Regions from separate parts of the Actinosynnema sp. CS-041913 genome, predicted to be linked through region 1. Evidence: riboswitches for the same ligand, from Rfam matches in the RefSeq annotation. Region 1 holds a riboswitch; each other region holds the start of a gene.
The links. Region 1 has a riboswitch for cobalamin ahead of metE (5-methyltetrahydropteroyltriglutamate--homocysteine S-methyltransferase). Riboswitches for the same ligand answer to the same signal wherever they lie in the genome.
Positions count from the first base shown of each region.

Region 2: it holds a riboswitch for cobalamin, as region 1 does, so the genes downstream of both, ACQPZF_RS20405 (peptidase) here and metE (5-methyltetrahydropteroyltriglutamate--homocysteine S-methyltransferase) in region 1, are expected to answer to the same signal.
Region 3: it holds a riboswitch for cobalamin, as region 1 does, so the genes downstream of both, ACQPZF_RS18320 (CbtB domain-containing protein) here and metE (5-methyltetrahydropteroyltriglutamate--homocysteine S-methyltransferase) in region 1, are expected to answer to the same signal.
Region 4: it holds a riboswitch for cobalamin, as region 1 does, so the genes downstream of both, ACQPZF_RS33615 (magnesium chelatase subunit D family protein) here and metE (5-methyltetrahydropteroyltriglutamate--homocysteine S-methyltransferase) in region 1, are expected to answer to the same signal.

Region 1 covers NZ_CP192037.1:3,110,924-3,118,285, forward strand. Annotated here, with positions in the region: gene ACQPZF_RS15015 (DNA/RNA non-specific endonuclease) at 1-826, shown strand, start outside; gene metE (5-methyltetrahydropteroyltriglutamate--homocysteine S-methyltransferase) at 903-3,113, opposite strand; cobalamin riboswitch at 3,233-3,434, opposite strand; gene ACQPZF_RS15025 (FAD-dependent monooxygenase) at 3,469-4,683, opposite strand; gene ACQPZF_RS15030 (TetR/AcrR family transcriptional regulator) at 4,771-5,310, shown strand; gene ACQPZF_RS15035 (helix-turn-helix domain-containing protein) at 6,094-6,867, opposite strand; gene ACQPZF_RS15040 (DUF418 domain-containing protein) at 7,118-7,362, shown strand, end outside.
Region 2 covers NZ_CP192037.1:4,391,798-4,399,159, reverse strand. Annotated here, with positions in the region: gene ACQPZF_RS20430 (SDR family NAD(P)-dependent oxidoreductase) at 1-429, shown strand, start outside; gene ACQPZF_RS20425 (DUF397 domain-containing protein) at 567-773, opposite strand; gene ACQPZF_RS20420 (helix-turn-helix domain-containing protein) at 777-1,607, opposite strand; gene ACQPZF_RS20415 (hypothetical protein) at 1,817-2,317, shown strand; gene ACQPZF_RS20410 (cytochrome P450) at 2,383-3,648, opposite strand; cobalamin riboswitch at 3,736-3,865, shown strand; gene ACQPZF_RS20405 (peptidase) at 3,957-5,246, shown strand; gene ACQPZF_RS20400 (hypothetical protein) at 5,243-5,680, shown strand; gene ACQPZF_RS20395 (hypothetical protein) at 5,677-6,483, shown strand; gene ACQPZF_RS20390 (CbiQ family ECF transporter T component) at 6,480-7,362, shown strand, end outside.
Region 3 covers NZ_CP192037.1:3,842,968-3,850,329, reverse strand. Annotated here, with positions in the region: gene ACQPZF_RS18345 (FAD-dependent monooxygenase) at 1-652, shown strand, start outside; gene ACQPZF_RS18340 (GNAT family N-acetyltransferase) at 708-1,145, opposite strand; gene ACQPZF_RS18335 (GNAT family N-acetyltransferase) at 1,257-2,498, shown strand; gene ACQPZF_RS18330 (LysE family transporter) at 2,486-3,175, opposite strand; gene ACQPZF_RS18325 ((2Fe-2S)-binding protein) at 3,193-3,942, shown strand; cobalamin riboswitch at 4,097-4,272, shown strand; gene ACQPZF_RS18320 (CbtB domain-containing protein) at 4,304-4,489, shown strand; gene ACQPZF_RS18315 (CbtA family protein) at 4,498-5,241, shown strand; gene ACQPZF_RS18310 (HAD family hydrolase) at 5,463-6,101, opposite strand; gene metH (methionine synthase) at 6,398-7,362, opposite strand, start outside.
Region 4 covers NZ_CP192037.1:7,482,885-7,490,246, reverse strand. Annotated here, with positions in the region: gene ACQPZF_RS33625 (8-amino-7-oxononanoate synthase) at 1-768, opposite strand, end outside; gene ACQPZF_RS33620 (cytochrome P450) at 805-2,046, shown strand; cobalamin riboswitch at 2,212-2,336, shown strand; gene ACQPZF_RS33615 (magnesium chelatase subunit D family protein) at 2,376-4,559, shown strand; gene cobO (cob(I)yrinic acid a,c-diamide adenosyltransferase) at 4,569-5,183, shown strand; gene ACQPZF_RS33605 (cobyrinate a,c-diamide synthase) at 5,180-6,553, shown strand; gene ACQPZF_RS33600 (cobalt-precorrin-4/precorrin-4 C(11)-methyltransferase) at 6,619-7,362, shown strand, end outside.

The DNA of each region.
Region 1 (7,362 bases):
GAAGCCGGAGGCCGTGGCCAAGAAGAAGGGCTTCGCCGCCGACTTCCTCGGCGTGCCGGTCGGCGTGCCGGTGCTCGGCGCGGCGGCCAAGGCGGACGCCGTGGTGCTCGGCGGGTCGGAAGTCGTGGACTACACGCACTTCTCGCTCGCGCAGTGCAAGTCCCGGCGGTTCGCGTTCTGGGTGGCGTGGAACATCGACGGCAAGACGCTGAAGACGGTGAACCGCAGCGGTATCCCGTTCGTGCTGGACTCGCGCATCCCGGCCGAGTTCCAGGTCGGCGACGAGCTGTACAAGGGCAACCGGCTCGACCGGGGCCACGTGGCGCGGCGCGCGGACCTGTTGTGGGGCAGCAAGAACGAGGCGGAACAGGCCAATGTGGACTCGTTCTTCTTCACCAACATCACGCCTCAACTGGATGACTTCAACCAGAGCATGCGCAACGGCCTGTGGGGCAGGCTGGAGGACGCCGTGCTGTCCGACGTGGACGTGGACAACCTGCGGGTGAGCGTCTACGGCGGCCCGGTGTTCCAGGCCGACGACCGGGTGTTCCGCGGGGTTCGGCTGCCGCGCGAGTACTGGAAGGTCATCGCGTTCGTGGAGCAGGGCGTGCTCAAGGCGCGGGCGTTCGTGCTGACCCAGAACCTGAACCAACTGGAGGCCTTGGAACTCGACGAGTTCCGGGTGTTCCAGGTGAAGGTGGCGGACGTGGAGGCGCGGTGCGGCTTCACGTTCCCGAAGTCGCTGCAAGCCGCCGACACGCTGACGGTGCCGGAGTCGCTGGACGAGCGGCAGCCGTTGGACGCCTTGGAGTCCATCCAGTGGTGACGCTTCCCGTGCGCCCCTCCGCCGCGGAGGGGCGCACGGGAAGTCGAGGCCCGGCGAGGCGCCGGCACTCGGCTCGCTACAACGAGGCCCGGACCCGTCCGGTCGCGGCCACCAGGTTGCGCAAGGCCGGCTCGACCTCCGCATACCCGCGGGTCTTGAGGCCGCAGTCCGGGTTCACCCACAGCCGCGACCCCGGCACCGCCCGCACGGCCGCGGTCAGCAGCGCCACCACCTCGTCGGTGTCCGGCACGCGCGGCGAGTGGATGTCGTACACGCCCGGACCCACGCCCCGGCCGAAGCCCGCCGACCGCAGGTCGTCCAGGATCTCCATCTTCGACCGCGCGGCCTCGATCGTGGTCACGTCCGCGTCCAGCCCGTCGATCGCGTCGATCACCTCGCCGAACTCCGAGTAGCACAGGTGCGTGTGGATCTGGGTGGCCGGCGACGCGCCCGCCGTGGCCAGCCGGAACGCCCCGACCGACCACTCCAGGTAGGCGGCGTGCCCGGACCTCCGCAGCGGCAGCAGCTCGCGCAGCGCGGGCTCGTCCACCTGCACGATCCGGACGCCGGCGGCCTCCAGGTCGCGGATCTCGTCGCGCAGCGCCAGCGCCACCTGGGCCGCGGTCTCCGCCAACGGCTGGTCGTCGCGCACGAACGACCACGCCAGGATGGTCACCGGCCCGGTGAGCATCCCCTTGACCGGGCGGTCGGTGAGGGACTGCGCGTAGACGCTCCACGGCACGGTGATCGGCGCGGGCCGCGACACGTCGCCGTGCAGGATCGGCGGGCGCACGCAGCGCGAGCCGTAGGACTGCACCCAGCCGTGCTCGGTGGTGGCGAACCCTTCCAGGTGCTCGGCGAAGTACTGCACCATGTCGTTGCGCTCGGGCTCGCCGTGCACCAGCACGTCCAGGCCGATGTCCTCCTGCAACGCGATGACCCGCCCGATCTCCGCCCGCATCCGCGCCACGTACCCGGCCTGGTCCAGCCGCCCCGCCCGCAGGTCGGCCCGCGCCGTGCGGATCGCGGACGTCTGCGGGAACGAGCCGATGGTCGTCGTGGCCAGCGGCGGCAGACCCAGTCGCGCCTGCTGCGCGGCGGCCCGTTCGGCGTAGGGCGCGCGCACCCCGTGTTCCGGCCGCAGCGACGCGATCCGCGCCCGCACGTGGTCGTCCCGGCGCGGTGTGGCGGCAGGCGCGCGGCCCGCGTCGGCCGAGCCGCGCAGCGCCTCCGCGATCCGCACGACCTCGCGCACCTTCTGCCGGGCGAACGCCAACCGGTCCCGCACCGCCGGTTCGAGGGCGGTCTCCGCGTCCAGGTCGTACGGCACGTGCAGCAGCGTGGACGACGTCGACACGGCCACCTCGCCGGCCGTGCCCAACAGGGTCGCCGCCTTCGCCACGGCCGACGGGACGTCGGTCCGCCAGACGTTGCGCCCGTCCACCACACCGGCCACGACGGTCTTGTCCCGCAACGAGTGCAGCGCCGGCACCGGACCCGCGACCAGGTCCAGCGCGATGGCCTCCACCGGGGACGACGCGAGCACGTCCAAGGCCGGCCCCAGATCGCCGTAGCAGCCGGTGACCAGCAGCTTCGGCCGGTCGGCGAGGACTCCCAGGCGTGCGTAGGCGCGGCGCAACGCGTCCAGGTCGCCCGGCGACCGGTCCGCGACGAACGCGGGCTCGTCCAACTGCACCCACTCGACGCCCTCGGCGGCCAGCGTCCACAGCAGTTCGGCGTAGCAGTCCAGCAGTCGGTCCAGCAGGTCGAGCCGACGGTCGCCCTTGGCCAGCAGGAGGAACGTCACCGGTCCGAGCAGCACCGGCCGCGTGGTCACGCCCAGTGCCCGTGCCTCGCGGTACTCGGCGAGCGGCTTGTCGCCGACGAGCCGGAATACCGTGTCCGGACCCAGCTCGGGCACCAGGTAGTGGTAGTTGGTGTCGAACCACTTGGTCAGCTCCAGCGGCGGAGCGTCGTCGTGGCCTCGCGCCATGGCGAAATAAGTGTCCACTTCGGACAGGCCGAGCGCGCGGAACCGCTGCGGCACTGCGTCGAACAACACGGCCGTGTCCAGGACGTGGTCATAGTACGAGAACGTGTTGCCGGGCACGGTGTCCAGCCCGGCGTCCCGCAGGTCCAACCAGGTCGCGGCGCGCAGTTCCGCGCCGATCGCGTGCAACGCGGGCGCGTCGACGCGACCCGACCAGTACTGCTCGACGGCGCGCTTCAGCTCCCTGCGCGGACCGATCCGGGGATAGCCGAGGACGGTGGCGCCGATGGTGGTCACAAGCTCTCTCCTCGCGAGCGTGCGGGAGGTCCGGGCCGGAGTCCGGGCACGCTTCGCGGACGGCACGGTGGCCGTGTCCGCCCAGCCCACCCGAGAGGCCTCGGACCACCGCGCACCGGGCGGTGCGCGGGCCGATGGCAGGTCTTCGGACTCGTGGGCGTCCTGCGCGTTCCTACCGGCCGTGGCTTCCCGGAGGCTTCCAGTGCTTGTGACTACGGCTTTCGTTCCCACTCACCGCTGCGGGGCAGTCCCGGACTCGCACCGGGTTCCCTCTTGCCCCGCCCCGTCGCGACGGGGCGGACCACCAGCCCCCCGAGCGTAGCGGATCGTGGGAACCGGGTTCACGATGCGGGAATCACCTGGACGGGTCGGGCGGCACGGCCACGGCACGGGTGGTCGAGGCGTAGTCTTTGGTCCGAACGGCCTCGTGCAGGCGGATGCCGTTGCGGTTGAGCTTGGCCAGCGCCCGGCCGAGCGGCATGGGCAGGTGGCTCACCAGCCTGGCCCCGTTGCGCAGCAGCCACACGTCCCGCGGGGTGCTGGGCACGATGCGCTTCGCGGCGGCCAGCGCGACCACCCGGCTGCGGCGGACGTAGTCGCCCATCTCCGCCTCGTACGCGGCGAAAGCACGCTCGTGGTCACCGTTGGCCGCCGCGAGTTCGCCCGCCAGGACGTACGCGCCGACGACGGCGAGGCTGGTGCTGCCGCCGACCGCCGGGCCGGGGCAGTGGCCCGCGTCGCCGACCAGTGTCACGCGGCCACGTGACCAGGTGTCCATGCGCAGTTGGGTGATCGAGTCGAAGTAGAACGTCCCGTCGTGGTCCAGCCAGCTCTCGGCCTCCGCCATCCCGGTGAACGCCGAGCGCAGCAACTCCTTCTGCCGCACCGCGTCCCGGTAGTGGTAGTCCAGTTTCCCGCTGTGGAACAGGAACACCGCCCGTGCGTCGGGCAGGTCGCGCGCGCTGTAGATGGCGGCGATCCGGCCGGGCTCGATGTACGCGGTGGTGTAGTCGGCGCGACCGAGACCGTCGGGCACCGACTGCACCGCCAGGTACGCCCCGATGAAATCCTCGCGCACGTCGCCGAACACCAGTCGCCGCACGTTGGAGTGCAGTCCGTCCGCCCCGATCACCACGTCGAACCGGCGGGGCGCGCCCCGCTCGAACGTCACCTCGCCGTCGGCCGAGACGGACGTGATCGAGTCGCCGAACACGTACTCCACGTCACCGCGCGTGGCGTCGTGGAAGACCTCGCTCAGGTCGTCCCGCATGATCTCGACGTGCCGGTCGGACACCGCGCTGTACACCCGGCGCAGGTCCACCTCGACCGGCCGCGCGCCGGGGCTGTGGATCGTCATCCGATCGGTGCCGGTCTTGCGGTCCAGCAGAGCAGGCAGCACGCCCATCCGTTCGGCGATGTCCATCGCGGGCCGGAACAGGTCGACAGCGTGACCGCCGGTCTTGCGCAGTGCCGGCGACCGTTCCACCACGGTCACCTCGAAGCCGTTCCGGGCAAGCCAGTAGGCCGTCACCGGTCCGGCGATGCTCGCGCCGGAGATCAGGATCTTCATGTCACTACCTCCTTACTTACCGGATGGTAAGTGCACGGGTCGGAGTCATGCAAGCCTTACCGACCGTTAAGTCGTTAAGCTGGGGGAATGTCCAAGGCCAAGTCCGACACCAAGGCCCGCGCGCAGGCCGTCGCGCGCGAGCTGTTCCTCAAGCAGGGGATCCGGAGCACCAGCCTGCAAGAGATCGCGGACCGCCTCGGCATCACCAAACCGGCGCTGTACTACCACTTCTCGTCCCGTGAGGACCTGGTGCGCAGCATCGTGCTGCCGCTGTTCGACGACGGCGACAGGTTCGTGACCGAAGCCGAGCGCACCGAGCCGGCGCCCCGCGCCCTGCTGGAGGGCTACTTCGACCTGCACCACCGGCACCGCGAGGTAGTGGCGCTGATCGTCTACGAACTGACCTCGCTGAGCGAACTGGGTCTCATCGACCGGCTGTTCGAGTGGAGGGAGCGGCTGGGCGCGCTGCTGGTAGGGCCGGACCCCTCACTCGCCGACGCGGCGAAGGCGACCGTCGCCTTGGGCGGTCTGGCCGACTGCGTGCTGATCTTCCCGAACGCACCGCACGAAGACCTGCGCGCCGCCGGCGTGGCTGCCGCCTGCGCGGCACTGGGCCTGTCGGCCTGACCCACCTCCGGGCCGAGCCCACCTTGCAGCCTCAAGCGAACAAGCTCTTGAATCTTTGCTTTACGCAGCTTGACGGCAGAAGAGGAACCACGACGCAAGGCGACCAGAACCTACGCAGGTCTGGGCTCAAGCCGGGGACAGCATGCAACGGGACCACATCATCGGAAGCCCTAAAGGCTGCCGGGGGACCGGTGTCAGCGCAACACGCCGCCCGCAAAGCAACCCGCCCAGCCGATCGACTCGCGTACCCAGGAGCAGAACGCGACTTGACACCCTGGGCGGGTTGCGCTGCGGGCGGCGCGTCCCGTTGAGACCGGTCCCCCGGCAACGCTTGGGGCTTCCGATGATGTGGTCGTTTTTCGTAGTGTTCCCGGCTGTGTCCAAGACCTGCGTAGGTGCTGGTCGCCTTGCGTCGTGGTCACTCTTCTGCCGTCAAGCTGCGTATGTCAGCGGCCAGTCGGAATTCCCCGTGGACGGCCACCCGCGGACGGCCAGTACGATTCCCCGCTGGCGGCCAGTTGCACTGTCAGTGAGCGCAGCAGGTTCGTTGGCCGCGGGACCGTGCTAGTCATGCCGCGAGGTTGATCGCGCCTCGAACGCCAGCACGGCGCGTTGAACGGCGCGGCGCGGTGGTACGGGGAGCCGTCAGTTGCCAAGGTCGTTGCGGCTCGGCGTCGTTGTAAGAACACGTTCTCGATAACGGTACCTGCGCGTCAGTCTCCTCCTGCAGCGAACTCCCGCTTCTGCCGAATGGCGTGTGTTCGCCCGATGTTCGGCGTCGCCTTATTGCGTGTTGATGTTTTGCTTGGTCGAGGGGTGCCTTGGCGGTGGTGGTGGTGGTGGTGAGTCGTCTTTGGGGTGGGTTTGCCACCAGCGCTGGACGGCTTGGTTGATTTCCTGGCCGGTGCGGTCGAGGAATTCGGCGGCACCGGCCAGTCGGGCGCCGGCCGGGGTGTCGGTGCCGAGGATCGTGGCGGTGCGGCGGGCGCCCTCGGCCAGGTTGGCGTTGCGTTGGGCGCTGGCCAGAAACGACCGGTACCACAGGTCGCCGCCCACGATGTACCGTTCCCGCCTGCCTGCGGTGTCGCGCTCGCGCCGGATGAGTTCCTGCGCTTCCAGGTAGCTGACGGCCTTGGAGACTGAGGCCGGGCTGACCTGTAGCCGCCGTGCCAGTTCGGCGGCGGTGAGGCTGCCGGTGTCGGTGGCGTACAGGCAGGCGAACACGCTGGCCATCATCGGGGGCAGGCCGGTCTGCCCCAGCATGGCGGTGAGTTCCGCGACGGCGTCGGCCACGGCCTCCGGGTCGCGCCCGTACGGGTCCGCGGCCGCCGGAGCCGACGGTGCGGAGGTGCCTCGCCGCCGGCGCGCTCGCCGGACGGAGGCTCGCTGCGCGTCCCCGGCCCGGTAGCCGGAGGGCCCGCCGTTGCGCGCCACCTCGCGGGTGATCGTCGACGTGGGCCGCCCCAGACTCCGGGCGATGTCGCTGTACCCGAGTCCCGCGGCCAAGCCCCCGGCGATGCGCTGCCGGTCCTGGGGGGTCAGCCTGCCTGGTGGCATCGGTGCTCAATCTCCTGCGACTCGCGGTGCCCAACCTGGACGACTGTATTCCTGGCGACATATTCATCGCAACAGCGCTGAAACCATGGTGTTGCGTTCATCGACAGTGTCAACGCAAGAACTGCACCGGTCTGAGCAGCTCATACGCGTCAACGACGAGGTTCTGCATGTTGACGACTCAGTAAACGCTACATAGCTTTCGCAGTAGCGTGAAGAACACGTCACCCTCCCGAACAGGACGACATCCGACATGACGACCGAACCTGTCCCCACCGGCTCCGGCCGTTCGCTGGCCCCGGACCTTGCGCGCGGCCTGATGCTGTTGCTCATCGCGCTGGCGCATGCGCCGGGGTTCCTGGGCTCCTGGCGGTCCGGGATGCCGTTACTCGACGACGTCGTACTGTTCGTCAAGTCGCTGATCGCCGACAACCAGGCCCGTGCCATGTTCGTGTTCCTGTTTGGCTACGGCCTGGGACAACTCGCCTACCGGCACCA
Region 2 (7,362 bases), 1.3 Mb from region 1:
GAGCGCCGCCGCTACTCACCGACACGCGCCTACGGGGCCTCCAAACTCGCGAACCTGCTGTTCGCCGCCGAACTCGACCGGCGACTGCGGGCCACCGGGGACTCAGTGCTCTCGGTCGCCGCCCATCCGGGACTGACGGCCTCGGAGCTGCTCAACAACGCCCTCGCCCGCAGGAACACCTGGCGCGCCCGCATGCTCGTGCTACCCGACCGGTACCTCTCCCAGCCGGTGGCCGCGGGCATCCGACCACAGCTCCTCGCCGCCACCGGACCGGTCCGCGGTGGTGACTACCTCGGCCCGACCGGCCTCTTCGAGATCCGTGGACCGGCCGGTCCCGCCCGCCGCACCGGGACCGCACGAGACCCCCGGCTCGCACGTGAGCTGTGGCAGCTCACCGCCTCCATCACCGGGATCACGCCAGACCCCTGACCCGACGCCACTTCCGTGTGGGCGGCGCTCCGACGTTGCCCTGCTGAGAAAATCCGAACGGGAGACTCGCCGAGGCAAAGCACTGCGCGTCGGCGAGTCTCCCGTTCGGCACGTCAGCGGGTGCCCACCACCCGCCATCAGGACAGGCCGTCGAACCCGCCGTCCTTGGCCTCACCGAGGAACGCGGCGATCCCGCTGCGGGTGAACGACAGGACCGGGCTGCCGTCGCCCAGTTTGCTGTCCCTCATCGCGACCCCGCCGTCCGGCAGGCAAGCCAACTCGACGCAGTTCGACTGCGACTCCGACCGGGCCGACTTGCGCCACGTCAGTGCAGGTAGCTGCATCAATCACACTTCCATTTCGTCTCGTAGTCCGACAAGCCGACGCAGAGACAGTGTCGCACTGAGCGCTACCTCACTGAGTCGCCCGGCGCGACGCAGGTAGGGCGTCGTGAACGCCTCGTCGTCGAGGAACGCGCCGGATCGGGCCATCTCGACGTGGACGACCACGGCCGGCGGCACGTCGAGGATCATGAAGGCACCGACACGGCCGAGTCGTGGCATCGACTGCGTCGGCACCACCCGGACGGTCACGTTCGGGCGTTCGGCGGCGGAGGCCAGCGCGGCGAGTTGTTCGCGGTGGATCTCGTCGTTGCCGATCAGCGCCGGTTCGCCGATGAGGGCCGTGTAGTGCACGTCGTCCCGGTCCAGGCGTTCCTGCCGACGCATCCGCGCGGCCAGCCGCGCTTCCACTTCGGTGGGCGTGACCCCGTCGTCCAGCATGAACGCGCGGGCGTAGTCGGGGGTCTGCAACAGTCCGGGCACCAGGAGCGGCGACCAGTCGGTGATGCGCTTGGCGCGGTCCTCGTAGTCCGCGAGCGTCGCCGACTCCTGCGTCATGCCGGGCGCGTTCAGCTCCCACCAGCCGGGGTCGTTGAGCGTGCGCGCCATCGTCAGCAACTGCTCGCGACGCGGGCCGCTCACGCCGTAGAGACCGAGCAGGCCCGCGACCTCGTCCGGCGCGATGTTGCGCTGGCCGGTCTCCAGCCGGGACAGGACCTGCTTGGACAGGCCGATGGAGGCGGCGGCCTGTTCCAGCGTGACCTTGGCGGTCTTGCGCAGGACGCGCAGTTCCCCACCGAGGCCCTTGGCCTTCGGACCTGGCGTTTTCCTCGGCATATGTACTCCGTCCAGGTGACACAAGTTGCCGGGTTTCCGGGAACATGTGACTGTTCTCCCGGAAAGCACCTCAGATGTCAACGGGAATCCTCCCACAGTGGCGTTGCGCCGGGCACGCGGCGCGCCGGTCGCTGTCCCGAGCCGCCCGGTGACGACACAGGAAGGACGGACACAGTGCCGAACAGTGGAAGCCGCGCGGGGGTGGCCTCGTGAGCTGGGGGACGGACGACATCGTCGCGAGCATGGCCCTGCACCCGGACGCCGACGTGGAGGTGCGGTTGCGGAGCGGTGTCGGGCGGACCGTGTTCCTGTCGATCGGCAGCCGGGTGGAGATCACCCTGCGCGACTCGCACGCGCTCGCGCTGCGCCGGGACATCGCGGCGGTGCTGGGCGACATGGAGCTGATCGACGCGGCGGACAAGGTGGCCGACGCCGCCTACGACGCCGGGGCGCAGGCGCGGCGCGCGGCGGTGCTCGCGCGGGAGCGGGCCGCGATCGCCGAACGGGGCGGGGACTCCGAGTTGGCGGAGCGGTTGCGGCAGGAGGCCGGCGCGGCGGTCGGGGCGGCCGACACCGCCCAGGCCGCGGCCGACGCGGCGGCCCAGGCGATGGACGCCGCCGAGGATGCCGCGGAGCGCATCACGCGGTTGGCCGCGGGTGCGCCGGCCGCCGCGTCCGGTATGAGCGAAGTCGTTGCGGCGCAGGGATAACGCGAACGACCGTCCTACCGCGAACCCACGGTGCACCCTGCACGGTCGTGCAGGGTGCACGGTCGTCAGCGGACGTGGACCATCAGCCGGTCCACCCCGTGCACGATCGACGCGGTGCGGAAAGTCGGCTCGTCGTCGGCGAATCGCAGGTTCGGGAACCGCCGCAGCAGGGCCGGGTAGGCCGCGCGCAGCTCCATCCGGGCCAGTTCTGCGCCCACGCAGCGGTGTGCGCCGTACCCGAACGCCAGGTGCGCGGAGACCTTGCGGGCCGCGTCGAAGTCCAGGCGTGCCAAGCCTTCGCGGTTGGCGGCGCTCAACGACACCACCACCACGTCGCCTTCCTTGATCTCCGTGCCGCCGATCTCCAGGTCGTGCTTGGCGAACCGGGGGAACGCGACCTGCACCACGCTGAGGTGCCGGAGCAGTTCCTCCACCAGCGGTCCGACGGCCTGATCGTCGTCGCGCATCGCCGTGCGCGCCGCCGGGTCGCTCATCAGCACGATCGCGCCGAGCGCCAACATGCTCGCGGTGGTGTCGAAACCGCCCGTCAGCACGCCGTCGGCGAGGCCCGCCAGCTCTTCGTCGCTCACCGCGTCGCCGTGCTCACGGATGATCATGCCGATCAGGCCGTCGCCGGGGTTGCGGCGTTCGCGTCGGACGATCTGCTCCATGTACTTCAGCGACTCGGAGATCGCGCCCAGCGCCGACGCCGCCCCGCCGAACAGGTCGAACCGCGCCGCCGCCAACTCCTGGAACCGGGCGCGGTCCGCGTAGGGCACGCCGAGCAGTTCGCAGATGGCCAGCGACGGGATGGGCAGCGCGAACTCCTTGACCAGGTCCACCGGACCGTCCGCCGCCGCCATCGCGTCCAGGCGTTCGGTGACGATCTCGTCGATGCGCGGCACCAGGCGCGACAGCCGGCGCATGGTGAACTCCGGCGTCAGCAGCTTGCGCAGCCGCGTGTGGTCGGGCGGGTCGGCGAAGCCCAGACCGCCCGGCGTCTGCTCGATCCGCCCTATGGCCGCGCCCAATCGGGCGTAATCGTTACTGAACGCCTCTGTGTCGGAAAGCACTTTTTTCGCCTCGGGCTGACCCGTGACCAACCACACCCGCACCCCGAACGGCACCGGCAGCCGGTGGACCGGACCGCTCCCCCTCATCCGCTCCAGTTCCGCGGCCGGCGTCACCCCGTCCCGCTTCAGCGGGACCAGCGCACGGTCCGGGAGCAGCGACAACGCCCGCGAACCGATCCTTCCCATGACCCACCGCGTCACCGAACGCCGTGCGACCCACGCCACCAAGCCGTCGCGCACCGACGCCAGAGTCGCCATCCCACACCCCTCTTCCCCAGGTTCGACTGACCGACGGTAACCGTACGTACGAGTGGGTGGCATCGCGCCACAGGCGGATTGACAGGCCGTGTCCCGTTGACAGACGATCGGGAATCGCGCATGACGCGGGGGAAGCCGGTCGGAATCCGGCGCTGACCCGCAACGGTAGGTCCGATATCGGACGAGCCCGAACACCCGCCGTGCGTGCACTGCTCCTGACACCGTCGAGGAACGCGGGTCGGAGCCTGGGGGAGTCGGTGACGGCTGTCCGGGGTCCGCGCTCGCCTTGCGCCCGGAAAGGCCGAACCATGCCGTTGAGACGGACCGCCCCCGTGCTCGCCGTCGCCCTGTCCGCATTCCTCGCCGCGCCCGCCGCCCTCGCCGAGCCGGCCACCTCCGCGCCCGCATCCGCTCTCGCCGAACCCGCCGACGCCGGGCCTGTCACGACGAAGCCGGTCGAGGCGGCGGCCGGGTGGCTGGCCCGCCAACTCGTCGACGGCGAGCGGTTCGAGACCGTGATCGGCCCGGACACCTTCCCCGACCAGGGGTTGACCATCGACGCGCTGCTCGCGCTCGACGCGGCCGGGGTCGCCCAGGACAACGCCGCGAAGGCGCTGGCGTGGCTGGAGAAGCCGGAGACGATCAACGCCTACGTCACCGACGAGGAAGGCTCGCAGTACGCCGGCGCGTACGCCAAGCTGGCGCTCGCGGTGCTCGCGCAGGGCAAGGACCCCGCGAACTTCGGCGGCGTCGACCTGATCGCCGGGCTCACCGCGTTGCAGGCCCCGTCGGGCCGGTTCACCGACAAGACCTCCTACCCGAGCGACTTCACCAACAACTTCAGCCAGTCCATCGCGGTGGTGGCGCTGGAGCGGCACGGCACCGCGCCCGAGGCCGCCGTCACGTTCCTGGCGGGCAGCGCGTGCCCGGACGGCGGGTTCCCGTTGCAGTTCGCGCAGGCCACCTGCACTTCCCAGGTGGACGCCACGGCGATGGCCGTGCAGGCGCTGCTGGCCGCGGGCCGCACCGCCGACGCGGCGGACGGCGTCGCCTGGCTGGCCGGTCGGCAGCTCGCCGACGGCGGGTTCCCGGACAACGGCCTGCCGGGCGACAAGGGCACGACGAGCAACGCCAACAGCACCGGGCTCGCCGCGCAGGCGTTGCGGGTCGGCGGACGGGACGACGTCGCCGACCGGGCCGTGGCGTACCTGACGAAACTCCAGGTGGGCTGTGCCGGGGCGGCGACGGGCGCGATCAACTACGACGCCGGGGACTTCCAGCCGGGCAACGCCATCCGCGCCACCTCGCAGGCGATCCTGGGGCTGACCGGCGTGAGCCTGGCCGACATCTCGTCGGCCGGCGACAAGCCCGCCGCGCCCGTGCTCGACTGCCCGGCCCCCACCACCACAACCGAACCGTCCACTTCGGACACTGATACCCCGGCCGGTTTCGCCGGGTCGGGCGGCGACGAACTGGCCCGCACCGGCGTGCCGGTCGGCCCGGCGCTGTGGCTCGGCACGCTCCTGCTGGTGGCGGGCGCGCTGGCGATGACGTTGGGGCGCAAGCGCTATGCCACGGTGAAGGAGCAGCAGCGATGATCCGCAGGCTCTTGTCGACGCTGGCCGTGCTGGCCGCCACGGGCGGCGCGCTGGTGGCGGTCACCCCCGCCGCGCAGGCGGCGGCGTGTCCGGGCACGAGCGGCGTCACGGTGGTGGTCGACTTCACCGCGCTGGGCGGGACCGTGCAGACCGCGTGCGCGCCGGGTGATCCGGCCACCGGCCTGGCGGCGCTCACCGGGGCCGGGTTCGGCTATGCCTTCGTGCCGCGCCGGCCGGGCTTCGTGTGCCGGATCAACGCGCTGCCCGACCCGTGCAACGGCGCTCCGGTGACGGCCTACTGGTCGTACTGGCACGCGCAGCCCGGCGGCGCCTGGACCTACAGCACGTCCGGCGCGGCCGGCCACGACCCCGCGCCGGGCAGTGTCGAGGGCTGGGCGTTCGGCGCGGGTCAGGCGCCTGCCACCGCGCCGTGAGGGCGCGTGCGCTGCTGATCGCGGTCGGTCTGCTGGTGGCGGGCGCTCCGGCGCCCGCCTCGGCGGCGGCCGACTGCGCCGGCGTGACGGTGGTGGTGGACTTCCGCGCGTTGGGCGGCGAGGTGCGGACCGGCTGCGCGGCCGGTGACCCGGGCAGCGGTCTGGCGGCGTTGAGCGGCGCGGGGTTCGGCTACCGGATGGCCCAGCGGTTCGCCGGGTTCGTCTGCCGGATCGACAACGTGCCGGAGAGCGATCCGTGCGTCAACGCCTCCCCCACCGACGCCTACTGGTCGTACTGGCACGCGCGGCCCGGCGGGTCGTGGGTGTACAGCGATGTCGGTGCGGCGGGCCGTGATCCGGCTCCCGGCGCGGTCGAGGGCTGGGCGTTCGGGGCGGGCGGGCAACCCGGTGTCGCGCCGCCTGCCCCTGCTCCGGCACGTCCCGAACCCACGCACGCCCCGCCGCCGCAGCCCACCGGCCAACCCGGTCAGCCCGGACTGCCCGGTCAGCCCGATCGGCAAGGCCAACCTGTTCAACCCGGCCGGTCGGGCGAGCCCGCACCGCAGACCGGTGCGACGACACAGCCGGGCAGTGCGGAGCCGACCCCGGACCGGGCCGGGGCGACTACCGCCACGGCGGAGTCGGCCGGCACGCAGTCGGCCGCACCCGCCGACATCACGACGTTGGCCACCGGGGAACAGCCCGGCGGCGAGGTCGGGCTGCTGGTGGGTCTCGCGGTGATCGCCCTGTTGGGCGCGCTGGGCTGGTGGACGGTGCGCAGGCGCCGTCAGGCGGGGTCGTGAGCCGGGCGCTGCACCCGGGCGCGTGGTGGCTGTGGGCGCTGGCGTTGGCGGCGGTGGCCAGCCGCACCACGAACCCGCTGATGCTCGGCCTGGTGATCGCGGTCGCCGGGTTCGTGGCCGTGTCGTGCCGGCAGGACACCCCGTGGGCGAGTTCCTACGGGGTGTTCTTCAAGTTCGGGCTCGTCGTGATCGGCGTCCGGGTCGTGTTCCACGTCCTGCTGGGCGGTGTCGGCGGGACGACGGTGCTGTTCGCGCTGCCCGAGGTGCCGTTGCCGGCGTGGACGCGCGGTATCCGGCTGGGTGGCCCGGTCACCGCCGAAGGGCTGGTTTTCGCGGTGTGCCAAGGACTCCAGCTCGCGACCCTGCTGTGCTGCGTCGGCGCGGCGAACGCCCTGGCCAACGCCAAGCGGCTGCTGCGGTCGCTGCCGGCCGCCCTGTACGAGGTCAGTGTGGCGGTGGTCGTGGCGATGACGGTCGCGCCGCAGCTCGTGGCGGGTGCGCGGTCGGTGCGTCGGGCGCGGGCGTTGCGGGGCGAGGCGGTGCGCGGGGTCCGGGCGGTGAAGGTGTTGTTGGTGCCGGTGCTGGAGGACGCGTTCGAACGGTCCCTGGTGCTGGCGGCGGCGATGGACTCGCGCGGCTACGGGCGCAACGCCGGGCTGCCGACGTCGACCCGCGTGCTCACCGGGACGCTGGTGCTGGGCGGCCTGATCGGGCTGTGCGTCGGCGTGTACGGGCTGCTCGACGGCAGCGCGCCGCCGGTGGTGGGCGCGCCGATGCTGGTGCTCGGCTCGGCGCTGGCCGTCGCCGGGCTGTGGACGGGGTCGCGGCGGGTGCGGCGCAGCCGGTACCGGCCCGACGTGTGGGGCCTCCGCGAGGCGC
Region 3 (7,362 bases), 730 kb from region 1:
AGGCAGGGTCCTCCTGGTGGGCGACGCCGCGCACGTCCAGTCGGGAGTCGGCGGTCCGAGCCTGAACCTGGGCCTCCAGGACGCGATCAACCTGGGTTGGAAGCTCGCGGCGGACATCAACGGCTGGGCCCCGCCAGACCTGCTCGACACCTACGAGTCGGAACGCCGCCCGGTGGGCCAACGCGTCATCATGCACAGCCGAGCCCAGACAGCATTGTTGGCGGAAGGCCCGAACACCACGGCGCTGCGCGAGGTAATGATCGAACTCCTGCAAGACGACACAGCGGTACGCCGCATCTCCGACCTGATGTCCGGCGCCGACACCGTCTACGACATGGGCACCTCGACCCACCCGCTGACCGGCCGCTGGATGCCCGACCTGCCCTTGTCCGACAACACGACCGTCGCCGCCCTGTCCCGAACCGGCCGCCCCCTGCTCCTCGACTTCACCGACCGCTCCGATCTCCGCGCCACCGCCACACCCTGGACCGATCGGGTGGACATCCACACCACGACGACCCCCACACCGCCCGCCGACGCGGTCCTCGTCAGGCCGGACGGCTACGTGGCCTGGGCGGGCGGCGCCCCCGAGGAACTGGCCGAGTCCCTGAGGAGGTGGTTCGGCGACCCGCGTGGCGTCTCGGACAGGTGAGGAACGCGCTCGCCTCGTCCTGGGTGCGGCCGGCCCACGGCCTGCGCGGTCGAGTTCAGAGCCCGAACCGAGGGCTGGTGAAGGGCCAGGCGCGGGTGATCCACTCGGGCACGAAGGCGTCCAGGGCACGTTCGAGTTCGGTCCCGACGTACTCGTCCACCACCCACCAGGTGATGAGCGCGTCCTCCGCCGGGTCGATGTAGACGCAGCCCAACAAGGCGGTCTCGTCGTGGTCGAACAGCGCGTAGTTGAACGACTGGTGCGCCTCGGCTTCCCGTTCGTGGCGGGCGAGGTCGGCGCGGTCCTCTTCGTACGTCATGGTCGTGGGCGGCCAGTGCCACTTCTCGCCGAAGAGGGACCAGAGTCGTTCCCTCGACCCCATGACGGCCGGGTAGTCGAGGTCCACATCGGACTCCCGGATCGGCCTCAAGTGGTGGCCCGTGCCCAGCTCGACGCGGGTGGGGTGGGCGAAATCTGACGGCAGCCAGGACATGAGCCCGGATTGTGCGGCACTCGGGTCCGACCGGCCAAATCAGTTCGGTGACAAGGATCGCCGCCGTAAATCCGGTGGCACGACGAGAGGAGCAACGTCGACACTGCGGGGATGACGTTGTCCGACGGGCTGGTGCTGCGCCCGGCCGAGCCACGGGACCTCGAACAGATCGGCGCGTTGCTGGCCGACCGGGGCGAGCCGGAGGACGCGGTGGACCACCGACTGGTGGTCGAGGACCCGGACGCGGGGTGGGAGTCGTGCGCGGTCGTGGTGGACGGGGATCGAGTGGTCTCCACCGCGACCCTGCTGGACGAGACGCTGGTCCTGAACGGCGTCGAGATCCCCGCCGGCCAGGTCGAGCTGGTCGCCACCGACCGCAACTACGAGGGTCGTGGTCTGGTCCGGGCGCTGATGGACTGGGCGCACGAGCGGTCCGCCGCACGCGGGCAGTTGGTGAACGTGATGCTGGGCATCCCGTACTTCTACCGGCTGTTCGGCTACACCTACGCGATCCCGGTCGCACCGGTGCGACCGGTGGTCGGCACCCCGCCGACCAGCCCCGACACGGTCCGGGAGGCGACGGTGCGCGAGGCCGCCGTGCGGGAAGCCACCGTGCGGGAAGCCACCGTGCGAGAGGCCACCCTGGACGACATCCCGGCGTTGGCCCGCCTCCAGCACGCCGAGCAGGCTCGGGCGGATTTGTGGATGCCGCACTCGACCCCGTTGTGGCGCTGGCTGATCGCCCGCGACGGCAGCACGCAGTGGCTGGTCGAGCGGGACGGCCTGCCGGTCGGCACCGGTCGGTCGACGCCGCCGGACGAGGGTGTGCGGCTGTGCGAGGTAGCGGCGGTGGACGCCGCCGCCGCGCACGCGTTGCTCGCGCACACCGGGGCGACGACGGCGAACGAGCGTCCGGGCACCGTGGCGGGAGACGCGCTGGAGCCGTTCCTCGGTCCGCCGCCGGAGGACGCGAACTCGTACTACGTGCGGATCAACGATCCGCTGGCGTTGCTGGAGCACCTGCGCCCGGTGTTCGGGCGGCGGCTGGCCGAGTCGCCCTTCGCCGACGCGGAGGGCGAGGCGGTCGTGTCCTTCTACCGGTCACACGTCCGGCTGCCCTACCGGGCCGGCGAGGTCGGGCCGGTCGTCGCCGGCGGCACGATGCAGGCGCCCGGCGCGGCGGGTGGAGCCGGGGTCGCGCCGGACCTGCTGGCGTCCCTGCTGTTCGGTCCGCAGGGGCTGCGCGGCCTGACCGCCGGGTTCCCGGACGTCTACCCAGGCCCGAACGCGGACCTGATGCACACGCTCTTCCCACCGGTGCGAGGCGACCTGATGACGTTCTACCTGCCGTAACCGGCGAACTCGATGCCCAACGCCACGCCCGCCAGCACCAACAACACTCCGGCGCAGGTCAACGCACGGCGGTACCCGGTGTCACCAAGACGCCGGCGGCCACGGGCGACGAGGAGGGCGATGACGATCTTGCCGCCGACCAACGTCACGTAGAAGCCGACCAACAACGCCACTCCGGCGCCCGCCGACCCACGCCAGGTGGCGATGGTCAGCGGTCCCAGGGCGGTCGCCCACGCGACCCAGGGATGCGGGCTGAGCAGATTCACCACCACCGCACGCCGCAGGGCAAGGGCGTCCTCCGGCCCCAACCCCGAACCCACACGTGCACCGCCAACACCCGAACCGCCACTGCCACTGCCACTGCCCGCACCTGAGCCGTCGCCTGTCGCCCCACCCAGCGAGGCGGCGTGTGCTTCACGGATGGTCTGGACTCCGCTCCACACCACGAACACCGCACCGACGACACCAAGCACCCCGAGCACGCTCGCCGGCAGCCGGTCCAGCAGCAGCAAGGCCACCGCGACCACCACGGCATCGGACAGCAGCGGTGCGCAGGCGGCGAGCGTTCCGGCGCGCCATCCCGAGCGCAGCGCCGACGTCACCACCAGCACCAACAGCGGGCCGGGGCTGATGCTCGCCGCCAAGCCGAGGGTCAGTCCCAAGCCCAGTGCGTCCACGGCGGCAGACTAGCCACGTGTCCGACTACGTCCGCGTGCTGTCCACCTTGCGCCAGATTCGTGGCCTCAGCCCCTTCTTCGCCCTCGATGTCGGCCGGCCCGAGGCCGGAACAGTCGGGAGCCAATGGCGATCCGAGGGTGATGGGCAGTCCGGGGGCGAAGGACAGTCCGGCGGCGAAGGGCAGTCCGGGGGTGAGTGGCAGTCCGGCGGCGCTCTGCTAGACGGGTCGGCATTGCCCGACACGCTCCGGGCGATCGCCGAGCGGTACCGGACCGGGGAGCCCCGGGTGGCGGCGTCCTTGTTCTTCCTCAGCTACACGGCCCGCTTGCTCTGCCCGACGGTCGCCGCCCATGCCGTGGGCGGGGTTGCGCCGGACATCCGGCCCGGCAACCTGTGGTGGCACTACGGGCCGGACGGGCTGCGGGTGCGCATCGAGGAACCGGTCGCCGGCGTCGGCATCGCCGAGTCGCTGGAGCCGGTGGTGGAGGCGATCCGCGAGGTCGTCCCGGTGGCGCGAGGCCTGCTGTGGGGCAACGCGGCGTCCTCGATCGCCGGGGCGTTGCGCACCGTCAGCCGCAGTGGCGTCGCGTCGGCGGAGGACTGCCTCGTGTTGGGCGGGCGGCTGCTCGGCGACCCGCCCTTCCGGGACTCCGGGGATTTCCTCCCGTTCCCCGACGAGGTGGTGTTCCGCCGGCGGAGCTGCTGCCTGTACTACCGACTCGACGGCGGCGGGACCTGCGGCGACTGCCCGCTGCCGCCGAGGTGACCGCCGAAGTGGCCTGAGTCGTCAACGGCAACGACCTGAGCTGCAGGCGGCCACAAAGCGACAGGCCGGATATCGGGCGGGCGCGGAGCGGGGTGTGGTCGGGTGGGGTGGATGACAACTCGTCTGGTCGGTTGTGCCGGGGTGTCGTGGCCATCTACGGTTCGACCGCCGCAGTGGACGGGAAGCCGGTGGGAATCCGGCGCGGTCCTCGCCACTGTGACCGGGGAGCCAACCCGCCGAGAACGTCACTGGTCGCACACTGCGGCTGGGAAGACGCGGGGACGGTGTCGATCCGGGAGTCAGGAGACCGGCTGCGGCATGAGTTGTTGTTGACCTTCCACGAGGTATGGAGGAGGCCGTCATGACGAGCCCCGCGCACTCCCTTTCCATTCCCATTCCCAGGTGGGCCTACGCTGTCGCGCTGGTCGCGCTGATGGTCACCTGGCTGGTCCTCCAGGAGAACGGCGTCGCGCTCGGCCACGCCGCCGAGTCTCTGCACGAGTTCTTCCACGACGGGCGGCACGCGCTCGGCGTCCCGTGCCACTAGGGCCGGCCATGACCAGCTATCGGAGCGTGCTGCTGCGCGGGATCGGCGCGGGGGGCATCGCCGGGCTGCTCGCGGGCCTGGTCGGTCTCTTCGTGGTCGAAGTGCCGATCCGGGCCGCGTTGGCCGTCGAGGAGGCGCGGGCCGCCGCCGAGCCGGCCCCGACCGGCGGGCACGACCACGGCGAACTGTTCGGTCGGGGCACGCAGTTGGTCGGCGGTGTGCTCGCGGCGGTGATCGTCGGCTTGGCGGTCGGCGCGTTGTTCGCCACCGCCTACGCCGGTTCACGGCGCTGGTTCACCGACCGGACGCCGTTCAGCCGGAGCGTGTCGCTGGCCGCGGCGGTGTTCGGGGCGGCGGCGCTGCTGCCCGCGATCAAGTACCCGGCGAACCCGCCGGCGGTGGGCGACCCGAACACGGTGGGCTACCGGACGGTGCTCTACCTGGGCGTCATCGCGGCGGGTCTGCTCCTGGTGTTCGGCGCGGGCTACCTCGCGTCCCGGCTGGGACATCTCAGCCGGCCGGTGCGGTTCACCGCGGTCGCGCTGGCCGTGGTCGCCGGGTTCGCGGTGATCCTGCTGGCGTTCCCGGCGCCGCCGGACGCGATTCCGGCGGACATGCCTAGCGACGTCCTGTGGGACTTCCGGCTGGCTTCGCTCGCCGAGACGGCCACGCTGTGGCTCGGTCTGGGCGTCGCGTTCGGCCTGCTGATCGACCCGGCCGTGCGGAGCAAAACCCAGGCGCTCACCGCCTGACCGACAACCCGCCTGACCGACCGCCGCCTGACCGACGATCGCCTGACCGACGATCGCCTGACCGACCACCCGCCTGACCGACGATCCGCCACCAACCAGAAAGGTCACGGCGCAGGTTGCCGGACCGCCGACATAGGGGTCGTCCTGGCCGGGTCCGCACCCGACCAGGACAACCCCGGACGTGCCGGCTCAAGAGACGGTTCGGACGTGCGGGCTCAAGATCAGCTCTCGCCACGCAGCGCGGCGAGCACGTCGAGGTCCACCCCGACCAGCGACTCGCGGAAGATCCGGCGCTCCCCCGCCGACACCGGCACATCACACGGCACGACGAGGACCGTGCAGCCCGCCGCCACGGCCGACGCGACGCCGGTCGGCGAGTCCTCGATCGCCACGCACGCCCCGGCCTCCACGCCCAGCAGCCGGGCCGCCTTCAAGTACGGGTCGGGCAGCGGCTTGTTGCGGCCCTCCACCTCGTCCCCACATACGGTCACGTCGAACAGGTCGCGGCCGATGGTGTCGAGGGCGACCTCGGTCAGCCCCCGCTCCGTCGACGTCACGAGCGCCATCGGCACGCCGGACGACCGGACCGCCCGCAGCGCCTCCCGCGCCCCCGGACGCCACGGCAGGCCCTCCCGGAACACCTCCTCGGTGCGCCGCATGATCCACGCCGCGCCGTCCGCCGTCTCCTCCTCCGTCGGCGTGATGCCGACCTCGGCGAACAGCAGCGCCATCGTCGTCGGCACGTTCGACCCGACCATCGCCTGCCGGGTCGCCAGCGACAGGCTGCCGCCCAGCTTCTCGGCGAACTCGTAGAGCGGGATGTCCCACAGCTTCTCCGAGTCCAACAGCGTGCCGTCCATGTCCCACAGCACGGCTTCGACGCTCACCGGGCCTCCTCCACGCTCACCGCCCGCACCTTGCCTCCGACCCGACCAGCGGCACCGCCTGCTCGCCGTCGTGCGCGGCCCACGCCTCGCCTGTCATCGCCCACAGGGCCGAGCGCGGCCGGCACGGCAAACCGCAACGGCCGGCCGCGGGACCCCCCAGCCACGTCGTCGTGGACGTGCGGACTCCCGGCGTGGCCTCACCGCGATGCCACCCGCCAGCCTTCCCTACTTCTCCGGGTGGCGGCAGTCAGGCGAGACCGAAGTCTCGATCACGCGTTGAAGTACTTCGCCTCGGGGTGGTGCGCCACGAAGGCGTCGGTGGACTGCTCGGGGTGCAGTTGCAGCTCCTCGGATAGCTGGACGCCGATCCTGCCCGGCTCCAGCAGCTCCACCACCTTGACCCGGTCCTCCATGTCCGGGCACGCGCCGTAGCCCAGCGAGTAGCGGGCGCCGCGGTAGCCGAGCTTGAAGAACTCCTCCACGTCGTCCGGGTCCTCCGCCGACACCGACGCGCCGTCGGACCAGCGCAGCTCCTCGCGGATGCGCCGGTGCCAGTACTCGGCCAGCGCCTCGGTGAGCTGCACGCCCAGGCCGTGCACCTCCAGGTACTCCCGGTAGGAGTCCTTGGCGAACAGCTCGTTGGCGTAGTCCGCGATCGGCTGGCCCATGGTGACCAGGTGGAACGCGATCACGTCCACCTCGCCGGACTCGCGGGGCCGCCAGAAGTCGGCCAGGCACAGCCGCCGGTCGCGCTTCTGCCGGGGGAACGTGAACCGCAGCCGCTCCGGCGAGTCGGGCTTGGGCTCCTGCAACACCACCAGCGAGTCACCCTCGGACACGCACGGGAAGTACCCGTACACGACCGCCGCGTGCGCCAGCACTCCCTCGGTGGCCAGCCGGTCCAGCCAGTACCGCAGGCGCGGCCGGCCCTCGGTCTCCACCAGCTCCTCGTAGGTCGGACCGCCGCCGCGCGAGCCCTTCAGGCCCCACTGGCCCATGAACGTGGCGCGCTCGTCCAGCATCGCCGAGTAGTCCGCCAGCGGCACGCCCTTGACCACGCGGGTGCCCCAGAACGGCGGCGTCGGGATCGGCACGTCCACGGCGACGTCGGAGCGGCCGACCTCGACCGGCTCCTCCTGCGCGGCCTTGCGCTCGGCGGCGATGCGCAGTGACCGCTCGCGGCGCGCCTTGCGCTCGGCGGCCTTGCGCTCCGCCTCCGGGTCGACCGCGGGCG
Region 4 (7,362 bases), 4.4 Mb from region 1:
GCTCGGCCCGAGCACCGCGCCGCCCTGCGCGCCCAGCGACTTGGACAGCGTCACGGTGGTCACCACGTCCGGGGCCATCGCCAGGCCGGCCGCGTGCACCGCGCCCCGGCCGCCCTCGCCGATCACGCCGAGGCCGTGCGCGTCGTCCACGATCAGCGCCGAGCCGTGCTCGCGGCACGCCGCGGCCAGCTCGGCCAGCGGCGCGAGGTCGCCGTCGACGGAGAACACCGAGTCGGTGACCATCAGCGCCCGCCGCTTGCCCCGCGTGGCCAGCGCGTGCGCGACCTGCGGAACGTCGCAGTGCCCGGCCACCACCACGTCGGCCTTGGACAGCCGGGTGCCGTCGATCAGCGACGCGTGGATGTGCTGGTCGGCCACGATCGCCGTGCCCGGACCGGACAGCGCGGCGAGCGCGCCCAGGTTCGCCGCGTAGCCGGAGGAGAACACCAGCGCCGACTGCGTGCCGCAGAAGTTCGCCAGCTCGTACTCCAGCTCGGTGTGCAGCTCGGTGGAGCCGGTGACCAGCCGCGATCCGGTCGACCCCGCGCCCCAGCGCATCGAGGCGGCAGCCGCCGCGCCCGTCACCCGCTTGTCGCGGGCCAGGCCGAGGTAGTCATTGGACGCGAGGTCGAGGTCGGTGGAGTCGGGCGGACGGGGCCGGACCCGGCGGGCGAGACCGGCCTTGGCACGGGCCTCCGCCCGGGTGTCGATCCAGTCGAACACCGACTCCGGTCCGCCGGTCGCCTCCGGCCCTGTGCTGACACTCACGCCGGCAGTGTCGCATCCGGCCGCTACCGTCCCCGCGTGGACCTCTTCCAGGCAGGACCCGACGAGCTGCGCTCGCTGCGCGTGAACGCACCGGTCCACCTGGACGAGAACACCGGGTTGTGGCTGGTCAGCCGCTACGAGGACGTGCGGGCGATCCTCGCCGACCCGAATCGCTTCCACCCGGACAACGCGCTGACCGCCGTGACCGCGATCCCCCGCCCGGTGCTGCGCGTCCTGGCCCGCGCGGGCTTCTCCCTGCCGCCGACCCTGGCGAACAACGGCACCGACACCCACGCCGAGCTGCGGAGACTGGTCGCGGCCTTCCTCACCCCGGCCCGGGTGCAGGCCATGCGCCCCCGCATCGCCGACCTGGCGCGGGAACGACTCGCCGGATTGACGGGTCCGATCGCCGACCTGCACCCGGTCCTCGCCCGGGACCTGCCGGCGATCGTGCTGATGGAGGTCATGGGCATCGACGACGTGGACATCCCGAAGCTCAAGGCGTGGAGCACGGCGTCCCTGGAGCTGTTCTGGGGCAACCCGTCGCTGGACCGCCAGCACGAGCTGGCGAAGCCGACCGCCGAATTCCACCAGTGGCTGACCCGCCGGATCAGGACGGCGCGGGGCGACGACCTGTTCGGCGCACTGCGGGACGTGCCCATCCGCGAGGCGGCCGGACTGTGCTACTTCCTGCTCATCGCGGGCCAGGAGACGACCACCCAGCTCCTGTGCGCGATGTTCGACGCCGTCCTGCGCCACGGAGGTCTGTGGTCCAGGCTGGGCGAGCCGGGCATGCCGGCACGAGTCGTGGAGGAAGTGCTGCGCCGCGACCCGCCGGTCAACACGTGGCGGCGGATCGCGGCCGAGCCGACGACGATCTCCGGCGTGGCCGTCCCGGCGGGCGCGCACCTTCTGCTGATGCTGGCCGGCACCGGCTCGGACCCGGAGGTGTTCGCGGACCCGGAACGGCTGTGCCCGGCCCGACCGAACGCCCGCAAACATTTGGCGTTCGGCTACGGCCGGCACTTCTGCCTGGGCGCCGGTCTCGCCCGCCTGGAGGCGGAAGTGGTGCTGCGGGAGACCGTCGAACGCTTCCCGAACCTCAGCCTGGCCTCACCCGAACCGCCACCGATGCTGGGCCTGCTCTCCTTCCGCGCCCCGCTGAGCGTGCGGGTACGCCTGGGTGAGCCGGCCCACCCCGCCCCGGAGCCGGCGTCCGGCCCGAGCACCGGGCACGACGGCGACCCAGCCCTCACCGCGTCCGCCTCGCGGGGCTGATCTCGCAGGTCAGTTCCGGTGTGGACGCCGAATGCCCGGCCCACCACCGCACGCCGGAGTGATCCACCACCGGTCGACCGCACGGCCTGCCGGGGTCGGGGTTCGGGCAGGTGTGACCGTCCTCGCTCGCGGAGTCCTCGCCGGGGACTTGGAGCCCGTCGGCCGAGGTGCGACGATGCCTGGGCTGTAGGGGTGCGCGAGGAAGCCGGTGCGAATCCGGCACGGTCCCGCCACTGTGACCGGGCGTGTGGATCCGGGAGTCAGGAACTCGGCCCCCGAACTCACCGGACCGGACCCGGGCGTGGACACCCGAGGAAGGACACCGCCGCATGGGCGCGCGTTTCCCCTTTTCCGCTGTCGTCGGACATGACGACCTCCGCATGGCGTTGCTGCTGAATGCCGTTCACCCCGGTATCGGCGGGGTCCTGGTCCGAGGGGAGAAGGGGACCGCGAAGTCGACCGTGGTCCGCGCCCTGGCCGCCCTGCTGCCCTCGCTGGAGGTCGTGTCGGGCTGCCGCTTCGGCTGCGACCCCGCCGCCGTGGACGCCGACTGCCCGGACGGCCCGCACGACACCACCGCGCACGACACCACCGCGCACGACACCACCGCGCACGACACCACCGCGCACGACACCGCCTCGTCGGACGGCCCGCACGGGGTCGCCGCGCACCGCACCGCCTCGTCGGACGGCCCGCACCGCACCGCCGCGCACGACACCGCCCCGCACGACACCGCCCCGCACGACACGGCCTCCCCGGACGGCCCGCACGCGACCGCGCTGTCGGAACGGCGCGCCGCCCGGCTGGTCGAGTTGCCGGTCGGCGCGACCGAGGACCGGCTGATCGGCTCGCTGGACCTGGAGCGCGCGCTGACCGAGGGCGTCCGGGCGTACCAGCCCGGCCTGCTGGCCGCCGCGCACCGGGGCGTGCTCTACGTGGACGAGGTCAACCTCCTGCACGACCACCTGGTGGACCTGCTCCTCGACGCCGCCGCGATGGGCCGCGCGCACGTCGAGCGCGAGGGCGTATCCGTGTCGCACGCCGCGTCGTTCCTCCTGGTGGGCACGATGAACCCGGAGGAGGGCGAGTTGCGGCCACAGCTACTGGACCGCTTCGGCCTCACCGTCTCGGTGCGGGCGGCCCGCGACGTGGCGACCCGCGCGGAGGTCATCCGGCGGCGGCTCGCGTACGAGGCCGATCCCGTCGGGTTCGCCGCGCGCTGGGCCGACGAGGACGCCTCGCTGGCCTCCCGGATCGTCACCGCGCGCTCGCACCTGCCGAACGTGGTGCTGCCGGACGCCGAGGTGCGCCGGATCGCCGGGATCTGCGCGGCGTTCGAGGTCGACGGGATGCGGGCGGACCTGGTGGTCGCCCGCGCCGCCGCCGCGCACGCCGCGTGGCGCGGGGTGGGCGAGGTGGCGGAGGAGGACGTGGAGGCCGCCGTCCGGCTGGCCCTGCCGCACCGCAAGCGCCGCGACCCGTTCGACGAGCCCGGCCTGGAGGAGGAGCAGCTCGAAGACGCCATGCGCCAGGGCGCGGAACACGCCGAGGAGCCCTCCGGTCCGGACGACGACCCCGATGGGCCGGATGACGGCGGCGGCCTGCCCCAGGACGCGCCCGAGTCCACTTCGGACGGACAGTCCCCGGACGGTCGACAGCCATCGGACGGACAGCAGGGCTCTTCCGCCGAGCGCACCCACGCCCCCGCGCCTTCGTTCAAGACCCGGCTGCTCCAGGTGCCCGGTGTCGGCGAAGGCGCGCCGGGCAAGCGCTCCCGCGCCCGTGCCCGCACCGGGCGAGTGGTCCGATCGTCCACTGTGGACGGTTCCGGGCTGCACCTCGTCGGCACGCTCGGCGCCGCCGCGCCGTTCCAGGCCGCCCGGGGCCGCAGCGGTCCGGGACTGGTGTTGCGCGGCACGGACCTGCGGCTCTCGGTCCGCGAGGGCAAGGAGAGCAACCTGGTGCTGTTCGTGGTCGACGCGTCCGGCTCGATGGCCGCGCGGCAGCGCATGTCGGCGGTCACCGGCGCGGTGATCTCGCTGCTGCGCGACGCCTACCAGCGCCGGGACAAGGTCGGCGTGATCACGTTCCGGGGCGCCGGGGCCGAGACCGCCCTCCCGCCGACGAACTCCGTGGACGCGGCGGCGGCCCGACTGCGCCAACTGCGCACGGGCGGGCGCACCCCGCTGGCCGACGGTCTGCTGCGCGCCCGCCGGGTGCTGGACGTGGAACGGGTCCGCGACCCGCGCCGCCGCCCGCTGCTGGTGCTGCTCACCGACGGCCGTGCCACCGCCACCGGCACGGGCGGCGACCCGATGCGGGACGCCCTGCGCGCCGCCGGGCTGCTGGCCGCCGACGAGGTGGCGTCGGTGGTCGTGGACTGCGAGTCCGGCCACGTGCGCCTCGGTCTGGCCGGGCGCGTCGCCGAGGCGCTGGACGCCGTGTGCCTGCGCCTGGAAGAACTGTCCGCCGACCGGGTTGCGGGCGTCGTGCGCGCCGCACGAGCCGCGTAGGAGCCACCGATGCCTCAAGGACAACCGTCCGTCGTCCCCGTCGACGGGCTTACCACCAAACAGCGGCGCAACCGGCCGCTCACCCTCCTCCACACGGGGGAGATGAAGGGCAAATCCACCGCCGCGTTCGGTCTGGCGCTGCGCGGGTGGAACCAGGGCTGGTCCATCGGCGTCTTCCAGTTCGTGAAGTCAGCCAAGTGGAAGGTCGGCGAGGAGTCGGCCTTCCGCGCGCTGGGCAAGCTGCACGAGCAGACCGGCGAGGGCGGGCCCGTCGAGTGGCACAAGATGGGCGAAGGCTGGTCGTGGTCCCGCAAGCAGGGCACCGAGGACGACCACGCCGCCGCCGCGCTCGAAGGCTGGCGCGAGATCGCCCGCCGGCTGGCCGAGGAGAAGCACGGCCTGTACGTGCTGGACGAGTTCACCTACCCGCTGCACTGGGGCTGGATCGACGTGGACGAGGTGGTGGCGGCCCTGCGCGACCGGCCCGGCCACCAGCACGTCGTCATCACCGGCCGGCACGCGCCGCCGGCGTTGGTGGACGCCGCCGACCTCGTGGTGGAGATGACCAAGGTCAAGCACCCGATGGACGCCGGGCAGAAGGGCCAGAAGGGGATCGAGTGGTGAACCGCCTGGTGGTCGCCGCGCCCGCGTCGGGCAGCGGCAAGACCACCGTGGCCACCGGCCTGATGGCGGCGCTGCGCCGCGCGGGGGACCGGGTGGCCCCCTTCAAGGTCGGGCCGGACTACATCGACCCCGGCTACCACGCGGTGGCCACCGGCCGGCCGGGCCGCAACCTGGACCCGGTGATGCTCGGCGAGCAGCGCGTGGCGGCGCTGTTCGCGCACGGCGCGCGGGGCTGCGACCTGGCCGTGGTGGAAGGCGTGATGGGGCTGTTCGACGGGCGGGTGGACACCGAGGGCATCGGGTCCACCGCGCACGTCGCGAAGCTGCTGTCCGCGCCGGTGCTGTTCGTGGTCGACGCGCGCGGCCAGAGCCGCAGCCTGGCCGCCCTGCTGCACGGGTTCCGGGGCTACGACCCGACCGTGCGGCTGGGCGGCGTGGTGCTCAACCAGGTCGGGTCGGCGCGCCACGAGCACGTGCTGCGCGGTGCGTGCGCCGAGGTCGGGCTGGAAGTGCTGGGCGTGCTGCCGCGCGACGACAGGTTCGGGCTGCCCTCGCGGCACCTGGGCCTGGTCACGGCGGCCGAGCACGGCCGGCCCGCGCTGGACGCCGTGGACGCGATCGCCGCGGCGGTCGCGCGGCACGTGGACCTGGACGCGGTGCGTCGGCTGGCGGCCGAGGTGCCCGCGATGGCCGTGCCCACGTGGGATCCGGCGGCCGAGGTGTCGCCGGTGGACGGTTCGCCGGTCGTCGCGGTCGCGGGCGGCGCGGCGTTCACCTTCGGGTACGCCGAGCACGTGGAGCTGCTGCGGGCGGCGGGCGCGGACGTCGTGGTGGTCGACCCGCTGCGTGATCAGGATCTCCCCGACGGCACCTCAGGGCTCGTGCTGCCGGGCGGTTTCCCCGAGCAGCACGCCGCCGAACTGTCCGCGAACGAGGGGCTGCGTGCCGCCGTGGCCGCCTTCGCGCGCTCCGGCGGACCGGTGCACGCCGAGTGCGGCGGCCTGCTGTACCTGGCGCGATCGCTGGACGGCGTGCCGATGTGCGGCGTGATCGACGCCGACGGCTCGATGACGCCACGGCTGACGCTGGGCTACCGGGACGCCGTCGCGCCGGTCGACTCCGTGCTCGCGCGGGCGGGCGCCCGGATCACCGGGCACGAGTTCCACCGGACGAGCCTCAGCGTGCCCGCCGGCACGCGTCCGGCCTGGCAGTGGCGCGGCCACGACCAGCGCCCGGTGGCCGAGGGGTTCGTGGTCGACGGCGTGCACGCGTCTTACCTGCACACGCATCCGGCGTCCGCGCCGGAGTCCGTGGCCCGCTTCGCGCGGGCCTGCGCAACCGAGTCCGTGCGGTACGAGGCCACTCGATAGTGGTTCGTGCCCGCGCGGTACGGTCCTTGCCCACCAAGCCGTACACGTCGTGGGGAGCAGTTGTGATGACTGGTCGGGTCTCCTTCGTGGGCGCCGGTCCCGGCGCCGCCGATCTCATCACCCTCCGGGGCGCCAAGCGGATAGCGGACGCGGACGTCGTGGTGTGGGCACCCAGCGTCGTGGAAGCCGAGTGCGTGCGCGAGCACGCCCGCCCCGACGCCGAGCTGGTCGACTTCTCCCGCGTGCCCGAGTCCGAGGTCGTGGACCTGTACCGGCGGGCGTCGGCGAGCAAGCTCAAGGTGGTGCGGCTGCACGCGGGCGACCCGTCCCTGTGGGGCGGCCTGCGCGAGCAGCACGAGCTGTGCCAGCGGCTGGGGCTGGAGACCGAGGTCGTGCCCGGCGTGTCGGCGGTGTCGGCGGTGGGCGCCGCGGTGAGCCGCGAGCTGACGGTGTCCGAAGTGGCGCAGTCGCTGGTGCTGACCGGGCCCGAGGGCGCGGAGCACCTCGCCGAGTTCGCCGCGCACGGCACGACGATGGCGATCTCCGCCTCCGGCGCGCGGACCGCGCGGATCGTGGAGAAGCTGCGGGCCGGCGGGTACTCCGACGACACGCCGGTCGTGGTGGCGTACAAGGTTTCCCTGCCCGACGAGACGGTCGCGCAGACCACGCTGGGCGGGCTGGAGGCGTGCGTCAAGGAGCACAAGCTCTACCGCACCACGCTGTTCCTCGTCGGCGAGGTGCTGAAGGCCCCGCCTGCCCGGCGGGCCGCCGCGGGTGACGAGCCGGTGCGGCGGTCGCGTCCGTCGAAG